Regions from separate parts of the Bradyrhizobium sp. YCK136 genome, predicted to be linked through region 3. Evidence: predicted binding sites of a transcription regulator. Region 3 holds the regulator's gene; each other region holds the start of a gene.
The links. Region 3 encodes HrcA, which represses chaperone genes, less so after heat shock. Its sites were predicted from a motif close to GTTAGCACTCNCNNNNNGNGAGTGCTAAC; they were not measured.
Positions count from the first base shown of each region.

Region 1: the regulator HrcA is predicted to act here: its motif matches at 1,871-1,899, upstream of groES (co-chaperone GroES).
Region 2: the regulator HrcA is predicted to act here: its motif matches at 1,908-1,936, upstream of ACFLEY_RS15955 (co-chaperone GroES).

Region 1 is NZ_CP172424.1:1,363,174-1,367,452, forward strand. It holds gene groL (chaperonin GroEL) at 1-1,317, opposite strand, end outside; gene groES (co-chaperone GroES) at 1,483-1,779, opposite strand; gene ACFLEY_RS06435 (hypothetical protein) at 2,095-2,616, shown strand; gene ACFLEY_RS06440 (protein phosphatase CheZ) at 2,806-3,588, opposite strand; gene ACFLEY_RS06445 (L,D-transpeptidase) at 3,903-4,279, shown strand, end outside.
Region 2 is NZ_CP172424.1:3,388,054-3,392,332, reverse strand. It holds gene ACFLEY_RS15965 (tetratricopeptide repeat protein) at 1-1,304, shown strand, start outside; gene ACFLEY_RS15960 (usg protein) at 1,313-1,600, opposite strand; gene ACFLEY_RS15955 (co-chaperone GroES) at 1,979-2,293, shown strand; gene groL (chaperonin GroEL) at 2,336-3,976, shown strand; gene ACFLEY_RS15945 (GIY-YIG nuclease family protein) at 4,156-4,279, opposite strand, start outside.
Region 3 is NZ_CP172424.1:9,756,421-9,760,699, forward strand. It holds gene pncA (bifunctional nicotinamidase/pyrazinamidase) at 1-583, shown strand, start outside; gene grpE (nucleotide exchange factor GrpE) at 731-1,348, opposite strand; gene hrcA (heat-inducible transcriptional repressor HrcA) at 1,446-2,534, opposite strand; gene rph (ribonuclease PH) at 2,709-3,422, shown strand; gene rdgB (RdgB/HAM1 family non-canonical purine NTP pyrophosphatase) at 3,434-4,069, shown strand; gene hemW (radical SAM family heme chaperone HemW) at 4,056-4,279, shown strand, end outside.

The DNA.
Region 1 (4,279 bases), 1.4 Mb from region 3:
GCCGGCCTGGACGTCGTCATTGGCGTTGGTGAGACGGCCCACCGCCTTCTTGGCGCGGAGCAGCGCGACGCCGCCGCCGGGGACGATGCCTTCCTGCACCGCGGCACGGGTGGCGTTGAGGGCGTCCTCGACGCGGTCCTTCTTCTCCTTGACCTCGATCTCGGTCGCGCCGCCGACGCGGATCACCGCGACGCCGCCGGCGAGCTTGGCGAGGCGCTCCTGGAGCTTCTCGCGGTCGTAGTCCGAGGTGGTCTCCTCGATTTGCGCCTTGATCTGGCCGACGCGGGCCTCGATGTCGGGCTTCTTGCCGGCACCGTTGACGATCGTGGTGTTCTCCTTGTCGATCACCACCTTCTTGGCGCGGCCGAGCATCTTCACCGTGACGTTCTCGAGCTTGATGCCGAGCTCTTCGGAGATGAGCTGGCCGCCGGTGAGGATCGCGAGATCCTCGAGCATGGCCTTGCGGCGGTCACCGAAGCCCGGCGCCTTGACGGCGGCGACCTTGAGGCCGCCGCGCAGGCGGTTGACGACCAGGGTGGCCAGCGCCTCGCCCTCGACGTCCTCGGCGATGATCACGAGCGGCTTGCCCGACTGCACCACGGCTTCGAGCACCGGCAGCATGGCCTGGAGGCCCGAGAGCTTCTTCTCGTGCAGGAGGATGTAGGCGTCCTCGAGCTCGGCGGTCATCTTCTCGGCGTTGGTGACGAAGTAGGGGCTGAGATAGCCGCGGTCGAACTTCATGCCCTCGACGATGTCGACCTCGGTGTCGAGCGACTTGTTCTCCTCGACGGTGATGACGCCCTCGTTGCCGACCTTCTGCATCGCCTGCGCGATCATCTTGCCGATGGCGGCATCGCCGTTGGCCGAGATGGTGCCGACCTGGGCGACCTCGGAGGAGGAAGCGACCGGCTTGGCGCGCTTCTCGATGTCCTTGATGACGGCCGCAACCGCGATGTCGATGCCGCGCTTGAGGTCCATCGGGTTCATGCCGGCGGCAACCGCCTTGGCGCCTTCGCGCACGATGGCCTGGGCCAGCACGGTCGCGGTGGTGGTGCCGTCGCCGGCGAGGTCGTTGGTCTTGGAGGCGACCTCACGCACCATCTGGGCGCCCATGTTCTCGAACTTGTCCTCGAGCTCGATCTCCTTGGCGACGGTGACGCCGTCCTTGGTGATGCGGGGCGCGCCGAAGCTCTTCTCGATGACGACGTTGCGGCCCTTCGGGCCGAGCGTCACTTTGACGGCGTTGGCGAGAATGTCGACGCCGCGCAGCATGCGTTCGCGCGCGTCTCCGGAAAACTTGACGTCTTTGGCAGCCATTTCTGCAATCCCTCGTGTTTCGTGCTGTGTCTTGTTTCGTGCTGCGTCTTGCCGCTTTGCCGGCCGCATCGATTCCGGGATCCGCAGGTCGAACCCGGCGGAAGGATGGATGCCCGGATCACGCGATCCGGGCATGACATTCAGCGGCCGTTCAGGCTGACGGCCCTAGGCCATCACGCCCATGATGTCCGACTCCTTCATGATCAGGAGCTCTTCGTTGTCGATCTTGACCTCGGTGCCCGACCACTTGCCGAACAGCACGCGGTCGCCGACCTTGAGGTCGATCGGGATCAGCTTGCCGGTCTCGTCGCGGCCGCCGGGTCCGACGGCGACGATCTCGCCCTGGGAGGGCTTTTCCTTGGCGGTGTCCGGAATGATGATGCCGCCCTTGGTCTTTTCCTCGGCGTCGATACGTTTGACCACGACACGGTCATGCAGCGGACGAAATTTGGATTTAGCCATGACGTTTCCCTTTGGAGGCTCGCTTCGGAAGTAGTGGAAGTGGGTGGGGCGGCGCTTCCGTCCACCCTCGTCCCGAGGATCGAACGGCGCGCTTAGCAATCGGGCTTTCCGAGTGCTAATAGTGCGCCCGGAAATATGGCTTGGCCGCGATCCTGTCAAGCAAAGGTGGTTAAGCGATTGGTGAGGCGGATATAGGATGGTGGCATTGGAAACGTGTTCGGGGCGCCGGCGTATCAAACGACGTCATTGCTCCGGTGGCGGTTTTGCGCTTGGCTGCAGGAGGGGTGCGGCCATGGTCTTGTTCGGGGGAATGCCATGATCAGTTCAGTTCGCGCGCGCAAGGTTGCCAATCTGGCAGCCGCATCTGGCCTGGCGTTGCTGCTTGGCGCCTGCGGCGGCGGCATGAGCCTGCCGTCCTTCTCGTCTTCGTCCCCGCCGCCCGAGGCAGAGCCCGGTACCGGCCCGGAAATGCCGGCGAGCATCCGCGCCGACGAGATCGTCGGCCGCTGGGGTCTCGCCTCGTTCCAGAACCCGGCCGACCGCGCCCGCACCGAGGCCGCCGCGCGGTCCCAGTGCAAGAATCCTTACGTGATCGGCGCCGGCACCTCCGGCGGCGTGGTCATGCATCTGGCCGACCAGGCGACACCGCAGGAATTGCGGCTGAAGGGCTCGCCCAGCGGCAAGAACTATATCGGGCCGGCCGGTCCGACCCCCGGCGAGCAGGACCGCGAGATCGTGTCCTTCGACGGTCGCGTCCTGATCACCCGCTTCATCGACAAGGACGCCGCCACCCGCTACGGCAACATGGTCTACGTCCGCTGCGCTCCGAGGGCGTGATGTTCTTCCCGTCATTCCGGGGCGATGCGAAAGCATCGAACTATGGTGCGCAATTGCGCACCTGAGAATCTCGAGATTCCGGGTTCGGTCCTGCGGACCGCCCCGGAATGACAGCGTGAGATAAATCCCCAAAAAACAAAAAACGCCGGCTCGCGCCGGCGTTTTGCTTCTTCTCTATGCCGCGTCCGTTCAGTCGAACAGCGCGTCGATGTCGTCCTGCGAGGCGTGGCCGACGTCGCCGGCGAGCTTCGGACCGTTGAGGAGTTTTTCGTCCTCGCTGCGGGTGTCGGCCGGCGCCGGCACATGGGCCTTGATCGCGTCGACGCCGCCCCAGATCTCCATCATCGCGTTGATGTGCTGCTCGATGAACTTCATCGTGGTCATGACCTTGCTGATGCGCTGGCCGGTCAGGTCCTGGAAGTTGCAGGCCTCGAAGATCGAGATGACGCGTTCCTGGATGTCGTCGGCGAGCCGCTTCTGCTGGTCGGCCGATTGCACCTTGGACATCGCGCTGGCCGCCTGGTCGATCGACTCGGCGGCTTCCAGGATCTGCTGGGTCGCCTGCTCGGTGCCGCCGACGACCGCGCCGAGTTCGCCATTGACCTTGGCCATCTCGCCGCCGTCGAAGCTCTTGCCGTGCAGCGTCGCAATTTCGCGCTTGGTGCGGTCGATGGCGTCGTGGATGAGGTCGAGCTCGACCTTCAGCTTCTCGCACTGCTCGATCTGCGCCCGGTAGGTGTCGAGCATGGTGCGCGTCTCGGCAAGCTCATGGGCCGTGGAAGCGTCGATCGCCGCCATCGCCGCGCTGGCGGACAGCGGGGCAGCGGTGCCCTTCGCCATCTGTGCGCGGATCGCGCGCAGCTCCGCCATGATCTCGCTATGCATCGGCGCAGCCTCCTCAATCATTTCGGGGCTGGGCATCTCGCCGACAATAGCCTCTTCGACACGAAAACGTTTGCGGTGAATAGCCATCAGAAACTCCCCCCACCTCACTCACGCGTCTTTGTAGGCAGAAGCAATTTAACACGAGGTTCACGACCGGAACTGTTGCGCGGCCGCGCGCGACGACGCGAGAAGAAGCGATTAACCATGAGCATGAGGCGTTCATCGAAAATAAACGCTGATCGCCAAATTGGGCTCTCGCTCGCGACGTGGTGAATCAAAACGGCGTTTCCGTTTACCAAACGAAACGCCTTTTGCTCTTTATTGACCACGTCGCGGACGCCGATCAGCCATCAGCTCTGCACGACGCATGTGATCTAGACGAAACAGTACAGAGTACGTCGATGTTCAAGAAAATGTCTGTCGCGCTGCTCGGCAGCGCTTACACCCTCGTTGCCGGCGCAACCAGCGCCCGCGCCTTCGACAATACCGTTCCGAACGATCCGCCCGCGGTGCTTTATCAGCCGCAAGTGCCGCCGGCGCCAGTGCGCGTCGCCTCCAACGCGAACATGGGCGGCGGCTTCATCGAGTTCCTGTTCGGCGATGGGCCCGGCCGCGGTCCGGCCTTCGCGCCGCCGGTGTATCAGCAGCAGCCGGGCTACAACGATCCGCGCCGCCTGCCGCCGATGGGCGAGCCGCAGATGCTGGGTGGATATCAGCAAGGCGCAGGTCTCCAGCAGGAGGCGGTCGATCCGCGCCAGCGTCAATTCGATCCGAAGTT
Region 2 (4,279 bases), 3.4 Mb from region 3:
GGGTCGACGAAGCCCTGGCCAGTTACGACAGAGCCCTTGAAATCGAGCCTGACTTCCCGAGCGCGATCTCCAACAAGATATTCACGCTCGATTTCGCGGCGGATGCCAGCGTCGAGCAGCATCAGCGAGCGCGGCAAGTCTGGTGGGAGCGGATCGGCGCGAAGTTCGCCTCAGAAGCGGCGAGACCGCACGACAACAGCCGCGATCCGGATCGCCCCCTGGTGCTCGGCTATGTCTCGTCGGATTTCAACGCGCATTCGGCCGCGTTCATATTCAAGCCGGTCCTGCAATACCGTGACCGGGCACAATTCGAGATCGTATGCTACTCTTGTTCGTCGAAAGTGGATGCGGCGACCGACGAATTTCAAAAGATCGCCGATCGCTGGCGCGACGCCTCGCAATGGAGCGACGATCGCCTCGCCGCCGAGATCCGCGCCGATGGCGTCGATATCCTGATCGATCTATCCGGCCACACCAAAGGAAACCGCCTCGGCGTGTTTGCGCGCAAGCCGGCGCCGATCCAGGCCCATGGCTGGGGTCACGGCACCGGCACCGGGCTGCCGACGATCGATTATCTGTTCTCCGACCCGGTCGCGATTCCTGCCGCGGTCCGGCATCTGTTTGCGGAAACCGTTGTCGACCTGCCGTGCTTTGTGACGCTGGAGCCGCTGCCGATCGAGCTTGCGCGGGCGTCAACGCCGGCGATCTCGAACGGCTTCGTCACATTCGGTGTCTTCAACCGCATCAGCAAGATTTCGGACCAGGCCGCGCAGGCCTGGTCCCGGATTCTCGAGCGGGTGCCGGGGTCACGACTGCTGATCAAGGATGTTGCGCTGGACGATCAACTGGTCCGCGACAATCTGCTGGCGAGGCTTGCAACTTGCGGAGTGCCGGCCGAACGCGTCGATCTGCTCGGAACCACCTTGCGAGTCGATCATCTGGCATCGTTCAATCGCGTCGATATTGCCCTCGACCCGTTCCCGCAGAATGGCGGCGTCAGCACGTTGGAAGCCTTGCAGATGGGCGTGCCCGTGGTGGCGAAGCTCGGGAACAGTCTGCCCAGCCGTGCCGCCGGCTCCATCCTCACCGCGCTTGGCCTGCCGGACTGGGTTACGGACAGCGAGGAGGCATATGTCGACATCGCGGTGAGCCGCGCGACTGAGATCGACGACCTCGACAAATTGCGCCGCGAGTTGCCCGGACAGGTCAGGGCTGCGCCCGCCTGCAACCCGGTCGCCTACGCGCAAGCGGCGGACGAGGCCTATCGCGCGATGTGGAAGCGCTATTGCAGCAGCGACGCCTGATCGCTGCGTCAATGCAGCCTGAACACGCCGTCCACCGCACGTAGCTCGGCCGGCTTGATCAGCTTGGAATGCGCGACGGTGACCGAATAGAGGGGACCGTCGAGCTTTTGCTGCCAGAACGCCAGGAAATCGGTCAGCGCCGGGAATTTCGGGAAGAGATCGTAGTTCTGCCAGACATAGGTCTGAAGCAGCGAAGGATGATCCGGCATCCGATAGAGAATTTCAGCCGTCGTCAGCCCGTAACCCAGCACCTGTTTCCGGAAGTCGTCGGAAACAACCCCAACCCGCGAGACCATGCCAACCTCCTTTGCAGGAGCGCATTCAGGGGTGGCTTGATCCGGTACGCTGCTTACGAGCCACCCGGTGGAGATGCGCTCACATGAGAGAAATGTGACGCAAACTGATAATCCATCTCAAGCCCAAAAGTTTAACAAGCTGTTGAAATTCAATGCGTTAGCAGCAGAGACGGCTCCGTGCTAATACGGTCCGGCGGACGGTTAACGATGGGAAAGAGATTCTGGCAGCCGGGCCTTCCGAGTGCTTATTTTTCTGCTAGAAGCCCTTGCCCCCGCAAAATTCCTGTCCTATTTCAGCCTCACCCGTGCTAGCACTCGCGGGCACAGACTGCTAACAATCTGAAATCATCAACCCGAGCAATTGCTTAGGAGGACTGCATGAAATTCCGTCCGCTTCACGACCGCGTCGTGGTCAAGCGCATCGACGCAGAAGAGAAGACCGCTGGCGGCATCATCATTCCCGACACTGCCAAGGAAAAGCCCTCCCAGGGCGAAGTCGTCGCCGTCGGCCCCGGTGGCCGCGACGAAGCCGGCAAGCTGATCCCGATCGACCTGAAGGTCGGCGACCGCGTGCTGTTCGGCAAGTGGTCCGGCACCGAGGTCAAGATCGACAGCGTCGATCTCTTGATCATGAAGGAAAGCGACATCATGGGCGTCCTCGACGTCCCCGCTTCCAAGAAGAAGGCGGCCTAAGAGCCCCCTCTCGCCCCCAGCCAACCTCAAGGAAAAATCCAGATGGCAGCTAAAGAAGTCAAATTCTCGGTTGATGCGCGCGACAAGATGCTGCGCGGCGTCGACATTCTCGCCAACGCGGTGAAGGTCACGCTCGGTCCGAAGGGCCGCAACGTCGTGCTCGACAAGTCGTTCGGCGCTCCCCGCATCACCAAGGACGGCGTCACCGTCGCCAAGGAGATCGAGCTCGAGGACAAGTTCGAGAACATGGGCGCGCAGATGGTGCGCGAAGTCGCCTCCAAGTCCGCTGATGCGGCCGGCGACGGCACCACCACCGCGACCGTGCTCGCCCAGGCGATCGTGCGCGAAGGCGCCAAGTCGGTTGCCGCCGGCATGAACCCGATGGACCTCAAGCGCGGTATCGACCTCGCGGTCGAAGCCGTCGTTGCGGACCTCGTCAAAAACTCCAAGAAGGTCACCTCGAACGACGAGATCGCCCAGGTCGGCACCATCTCGGCCAACGGCGACGCGGAGATCGGCAAGTTCCTGGCCGACGCCATGAAGAAGGTCGGCAACGAGGGTGTCATCACCGTCGAGGAAGCCAAGTCGCTCGAGACCGAGCTCGACGTCGTCGAGGGTATGCAGTTCGACCGCGGCTACATCTCGCCCTACTTCGTCACCAACGCCGACAAGATGCGCGTTGAGATGGACGACGCCTACATCCTCATCAACGAGAAGAAGCTCTCCTCGCTGAACGAGCTGCTGCCGCTGCTCGAGGCCGTGGTGCAGACCGGCAAGCCGCTGGTCATCGTCGCCGAGGACGTCGAGGGTGAAGCCCTCGCGACCCTGGTCGTGAACCGTCTGCGCGGTGGTCTGAAGGTCGCGGCCGTCAAGGCTCCGGGCTTCGGCGATCGCCGCAAGGCCATGCTGCAGGACATCGCGATCCTGACCGGCGGCCAGGCGATCTCGGAAGATCTCGGCATCAAGCTCGAGAACGTCACGCTCAACATGCTCGGTCGCGCCAAGAAGGTGATGATCGACAAGGAGAACACCACGATCGTCAACGGCGCCGGCAAGAAGGCCGACATCGAGGCGCGCGTGTCCCAGATCAAGGCGCAGATCGAGGAAACCACCTCGGACTACGACCGTGAGAAGCTCCAGGAGCGTCTCGCCAAGCTCGCTGGCGGCGTCGCGGTGATCCGCGTCGGCGGCGCGACCGAGGTCGAGGTGAAGGAGCGCAAGGATCGCGTTGATGACGCGATGCATGCGACCCGCGCGGCTGTGGAAGAAGGCATCGTCCCGGGCGGCGGCGTCGCTCTGCTCCGTGCTTCCGAGCAGCTCAAGGGCTTGCGCACCAAGAACGACGACCAGAAGACCGGCGTCGAGATCGTGCGCAAGGCGCTGTCGGCTCCCGCTCGCCAGATCGCGATCAACGCCGGTGAAGACGGCTCGGTGATCGTCGGCAAGATCCTGGAGAACAAGACGTACGCCTACGGCTTCGACTCCCAGACCGGCGAGTACGTCAACCTGGTCACCAAGGGCATTATCGACCCGACCAAGGTGGTCCGCACCGCGATCCAGAACGCAGCCTCGGTTGCGGCCCTGCTGATCACCACGGAAGCCATGGTCGCCGAGCTGCCCAAGAAGGGCGGCGCCGGCCCCGCGATGCCTCCGGGCGGCGGCATGGGCGGCATGGACTTCTAAGCGACGAAGTCGTCCCGGACGCGGTGCAGCGCGAAGCGATGCACCGCAGATCCGGGATCTCGCTCTACAAATACGAAGCCCCGGCAGCGATGCCGGGGTTTTTGTTTGTGGCGCAACTCTCCCCACCTCGTCATTCCGGGGCGCGCGAAGCGCGAGCCCGGAATCCATAACCACGAACCTTAGTTGGCTATCCCGGAATAGAGATCATCCCAACTCGGGTTATGCTCCTCGATCAAGCGCGTCTTCCAATCCCGACGCCACTTCTTGAGCTCCTTCTCGCGTGCGATGGCGCTCGCGGGTTCG
Region 3 (4,279 bases):
CCTGCCGGGCGGCAGCCTCGCGGTGAAGGAAGGCGAGCAGGTGGTGCCCGTCATCAACAAGATCTCGAAAGCGTTTTCGAATGTGGTGATGACGCAGGACTGGCACACGCCCGGCCACGTTTCGTTTGCGTCGGTACACTCCGGCAAGAAGCCGTTCGAGACCATCGACCTGCCGTACGGCAAGCAGGTGCTGTGGCCCGACCATTGCGTGCAGGGCACTGACGGCGCTTCGCTGTCGAAGGACCTCGCAATCCCGCACGCCGAGCTCATCATCCGCAAGGGTTTTCACAAGGACGTCGACAGCTACTCGGCCTTCCTCGAAGCCGACGGCAAGACCTCGACCGGCCTCGCCGGCTATTTGAAGGGCCGCAAGATCAAGCGTGTCTTCGTCGCTGGCCTCGCGACAGATTTCTGCGTCGCCTGGACCGCGCTCGACGCGCGCAAGGCGGGCTTCGAAGTCTATGTCGTGGAAGACGCCTGCCGCGGCATCGACACGCAGGGCTCGCTGGCAAAAGCCTGGGCCGACATGGCCAAGGCCGGCGTGAAGCGGATTCAGTCGGCGGATATCGCGGCGAGCGCGTAGTCGACGCGGACAACTGCAAGACCCTCATCCTGAGGAGCGCGCTTCTTCGCGCGCGTCTCGAAGGATGAAGGCCGAGCTGTTACATCATGGCCTTCATGGTTCGAGACGCCGCGCAAGGGCGCGGCTCCTCACCATGAGGTCTGCGAGCTAGTTCGCCGCGCTGTTCGGCTCGTTGGTGTTGGCCGCGGGCGCAGCCTTCGCGCCGCCCTTGGCGACGCCGACGAGAGCCGGACGCAGCACGCGCTCGCCGATGGTGTAGCCGGCCTGCATGACCTGCACGACCGTACCGGCGGGCACCGACGCATCGGGGACTTCGAACATCGCCTGCTGGAAGTTCGGGTCGAACTTCTGGCCCTGCGGATCGAACTTCTTCACGCCGTGCTTTTCCAGCGCGTTGAGCAGCGAGCGCTCGGTGAGCTCGACGCCCTCGATCAGAGAGGTCAGGCCGGGATCGGCCGCGGCGCGGGCCTCGGCGGGAACCGCGTCGAGCGCGCGCTGGAGGTTGTCGGCGATGTCGAGCACGTCGCGGGCAAAGCCGGTGATGCCGTAGAGACGGGCGTCGGCGACCTCCTTGGTGGTGCGCTTGCGCAGATTTTCCATCTCCGCCAGCGTCCGCAGCATTCGGTCGCGCGCCTCGGCGGCTTCCTTCTGCAACAGCTCGACCGAGCCCGGCTCGGGATCGTCGGGCATGATGTAGGGCTTCGACACCACGGGCTCGCCGGTCGGCGCGGTCGTGTCTTCGGGTTGCCGGTCTCGATCGGTCATCGGCTCTCTTTTCGAATTTGTCTCAGGGATTTTTCTGGCCCGGATATCGTGCTTCGGACGCCGAAAATCAAGCGCCCGTGATCGCCTCAGCCGCCGGTCAGCCCCCCAGAAGGCGGCTGACGATCCGGGCGGCGTAGTCCACGGTCGGGATCACACGGGCATAATTCAGCCGTGTCGGCCCGATCACGCCCAGAACGCCGACGATGTGGCCGGCGGCATCCCGATAGGGCGAGATGATGGTCGAGGAGCCCGACAAGGAAAACAGCTTGTTCTCCGAACCGATGAAAATCCGCACGCCTTCCGCGGTCTCGGCCCGGCCGAGCAGGTCGATGACGCCGCGCTTGGTCTCGAGGTCGTCGAACAAGAGGCGGACCCGCTCCAGATCCTCCAGCGCGTGCAAATCTTCCAGCAGATTGGCGTGGCCGCGGACGATGAGCTGGCGGTCCTCGTTCTCGCCGCCGGACCAGCTGGCGATCCCGGCCGAAATCACCTTCTGCGTCAGCTGATCGAGCTCGGCACGGGCCTCCCCGAGCGCGGTCTCGAGCTCGAGCCGCGCTTCGGCCAGGGTCCGGCCGCGAATCCGCGAATTGAGGAAATTGCCGGCCTCGGTGATCGCCGAGGAGGGAACTCCGGGTGGCAGCGTCAGCACGCGGTTTTCGACCTGGCCGTCCTCGCCGACCAGGATCACCAGCGCTTTTTCCGGTTCCAGCCGGACGAATTCGATGTGTTTCAGCCGCGCGTTGGATTTCGGCGTCAGCACCACCGCGGCGGCGCGGGTCAGGCCCGACAGCCGCGTCAGCGCCTGGTCCAGCGCCGCCTCGACCGACTGCGCCTGACCGACGGAGGTGAGCTGGCTCTGGATCGACTGCCGCTCGGCGTCATTGAGGTCGCCCACCTGCATCAAGGCGTCGACGAAGAAGCGCAGGCCGAGTTCCGTCGGCAGCCGGCCGGCGGACGTATGCGGGGCATAGATCAGGCCAAGCTGTTCCAGATCGGCCATGACGTTGCGAACCGAGGCCGGCGACAGCGGCATCGCGATCAGCCGGGAAATATTGCGTGAGCCCACCGGCTCGCCGATCGCAAGATAGCTTTCGACAATTTGACGAAAGATGTCGCGGGACCGCTCATTCAGCTGGGCGAGCCCTGCGCGCGGCGCGATCAGATGGATCGGATCGTGATGGGCCACAGACAGCAACTCCTCTCAGATGCTTATAATTTGGCCATCCGGGAGGTCCCTGACAAGCGTGGTTTTGCACTTGCTCGACAGTTGCTTGGGGACCGAAAAGGCCTTGCCGCTCACCCTCACCCCACCTACAAGCACCGCAAACAGCCTATTCCCGTGAGTTTTGGAGGATTTCCCATGCGGCCAAGCCGCCGTGCGCCCGACGAATTGCGCCCCGTGACGCTGGAGCGCGGCGTGGTCAAATATGCGGAAGGCTCCTGCCTGGTGAAATTCGGCGACACCCATGTGCTGGTCACCGCCACGCTGGAGGACCGCCTGCCGCCGTGGCTGAAGGGCCAGGGCCGCGGCTGGGTCACCGCCGAATACGGCATGCTGCCGCGCGCGACCTCGGAACGCACCCGCCGCGAAGCCTCCGCCGGCAAGCAGAGCGGCCGCACCGTCGAGATCCAGCGCCTGATCGGCCGCTCGCTTCGCACCATCATCAATCTCGAAGCGCTCGGCGAGCGCCAGATCACGGTCGATTGCGACGTGCTCCAGGCCGACGGCGGCACGCGCACGGCCTCGATCACCGGCGCCTGGGTCGCGCTCGCCGATTGCGTCAACTGGATGAAGGCGCGCAACATGGTCAAGGCCAACGTGCTGCGCGACAACGTCGCCGCGATCTCCTGCGGCATCTACAACGGCACGCCCGTGCTCGACCTCGACTATGCCGAGGATTCGGAAGCCCAGACCGACGCCAATTTCGTCATGACCGGCGATGGCCGCATCATCGAGGTGCAGGGCACCGCGGAACGCGAACCGTTCACACAAGACGAGCTCCTGGCGCTGATGGCGCTGGCCCAGAAGGGTATCGCGCGCCTCGTGGACTTGCAGAAACTGGCCGTCGCGTAGTCAATAGGCCCATGCACCGCCGAATCACCGGAAAGCTCGTCATCGCCACCCACAATCCCGGCAAGCTCGCCGAGATGAAGGAGCTTTTGGCGCCTTACGGCATCGAGGCGGTGTCGGCCGGCGAGCTCGGCCTTTCCGAGCCGGACGAGACCGGCAACGATTTCCGCAGCAACGCCGCGATCAAGGCGATCGCGGCCGCGCACGCGTCCAAGCTTCCGTCCTTCGCCGATGATTCCGGCATCGTGGTCGACGCGCTCGACGGCGCGCCCGGCATCTACAGTGCGCGCTGGGCCGGACCGACCAAGGACTTCACCGCGGCGATGACGCGGATCGAGCGCCTGTTGCAGGAGCGCGGCGCGACCGCGCCCGACAAGCGCAAGGCGCACTTCGTCTCCGCGCTCTGCGTCGCCTGGCCCGACGATCATCTCGAAGAGGTCGAGGCGCGCGTCGACGGCACGCTGGTCTGGCCGCCGCGCGGCACCGCCGGCTTCGGCTATGATCCGATGTTTCGGCCCGACGGGCACACGCGCACCTTCGGCGAGATGACCAGCATCGAGAAGCACGGCCTGCCGCCGCTCGGCCTTGCCCTGTCGCACCGTGCCCGCGCCTTCGTGAAACTGGCGGAGATCTGCCTTGAGCCGCGCTAACGAAGCCTTCGGCGTCTACGTGCACTGGCCGTTTTGCCTGTCGAAGTGCCCCTATTGCGACTTCAACAGCCATGTCCGCCATGCCGCGATCGACGAGGCGCGCTTCGCCTCCGCCTTCGCGCGCGAGATCGAAACGACCGCGCAGCGCGCGCCCGGCCGCGAGGTCACCTCGATCTTCCTCGGCGGCGGCACGCCGTCGCTGATGCAGCC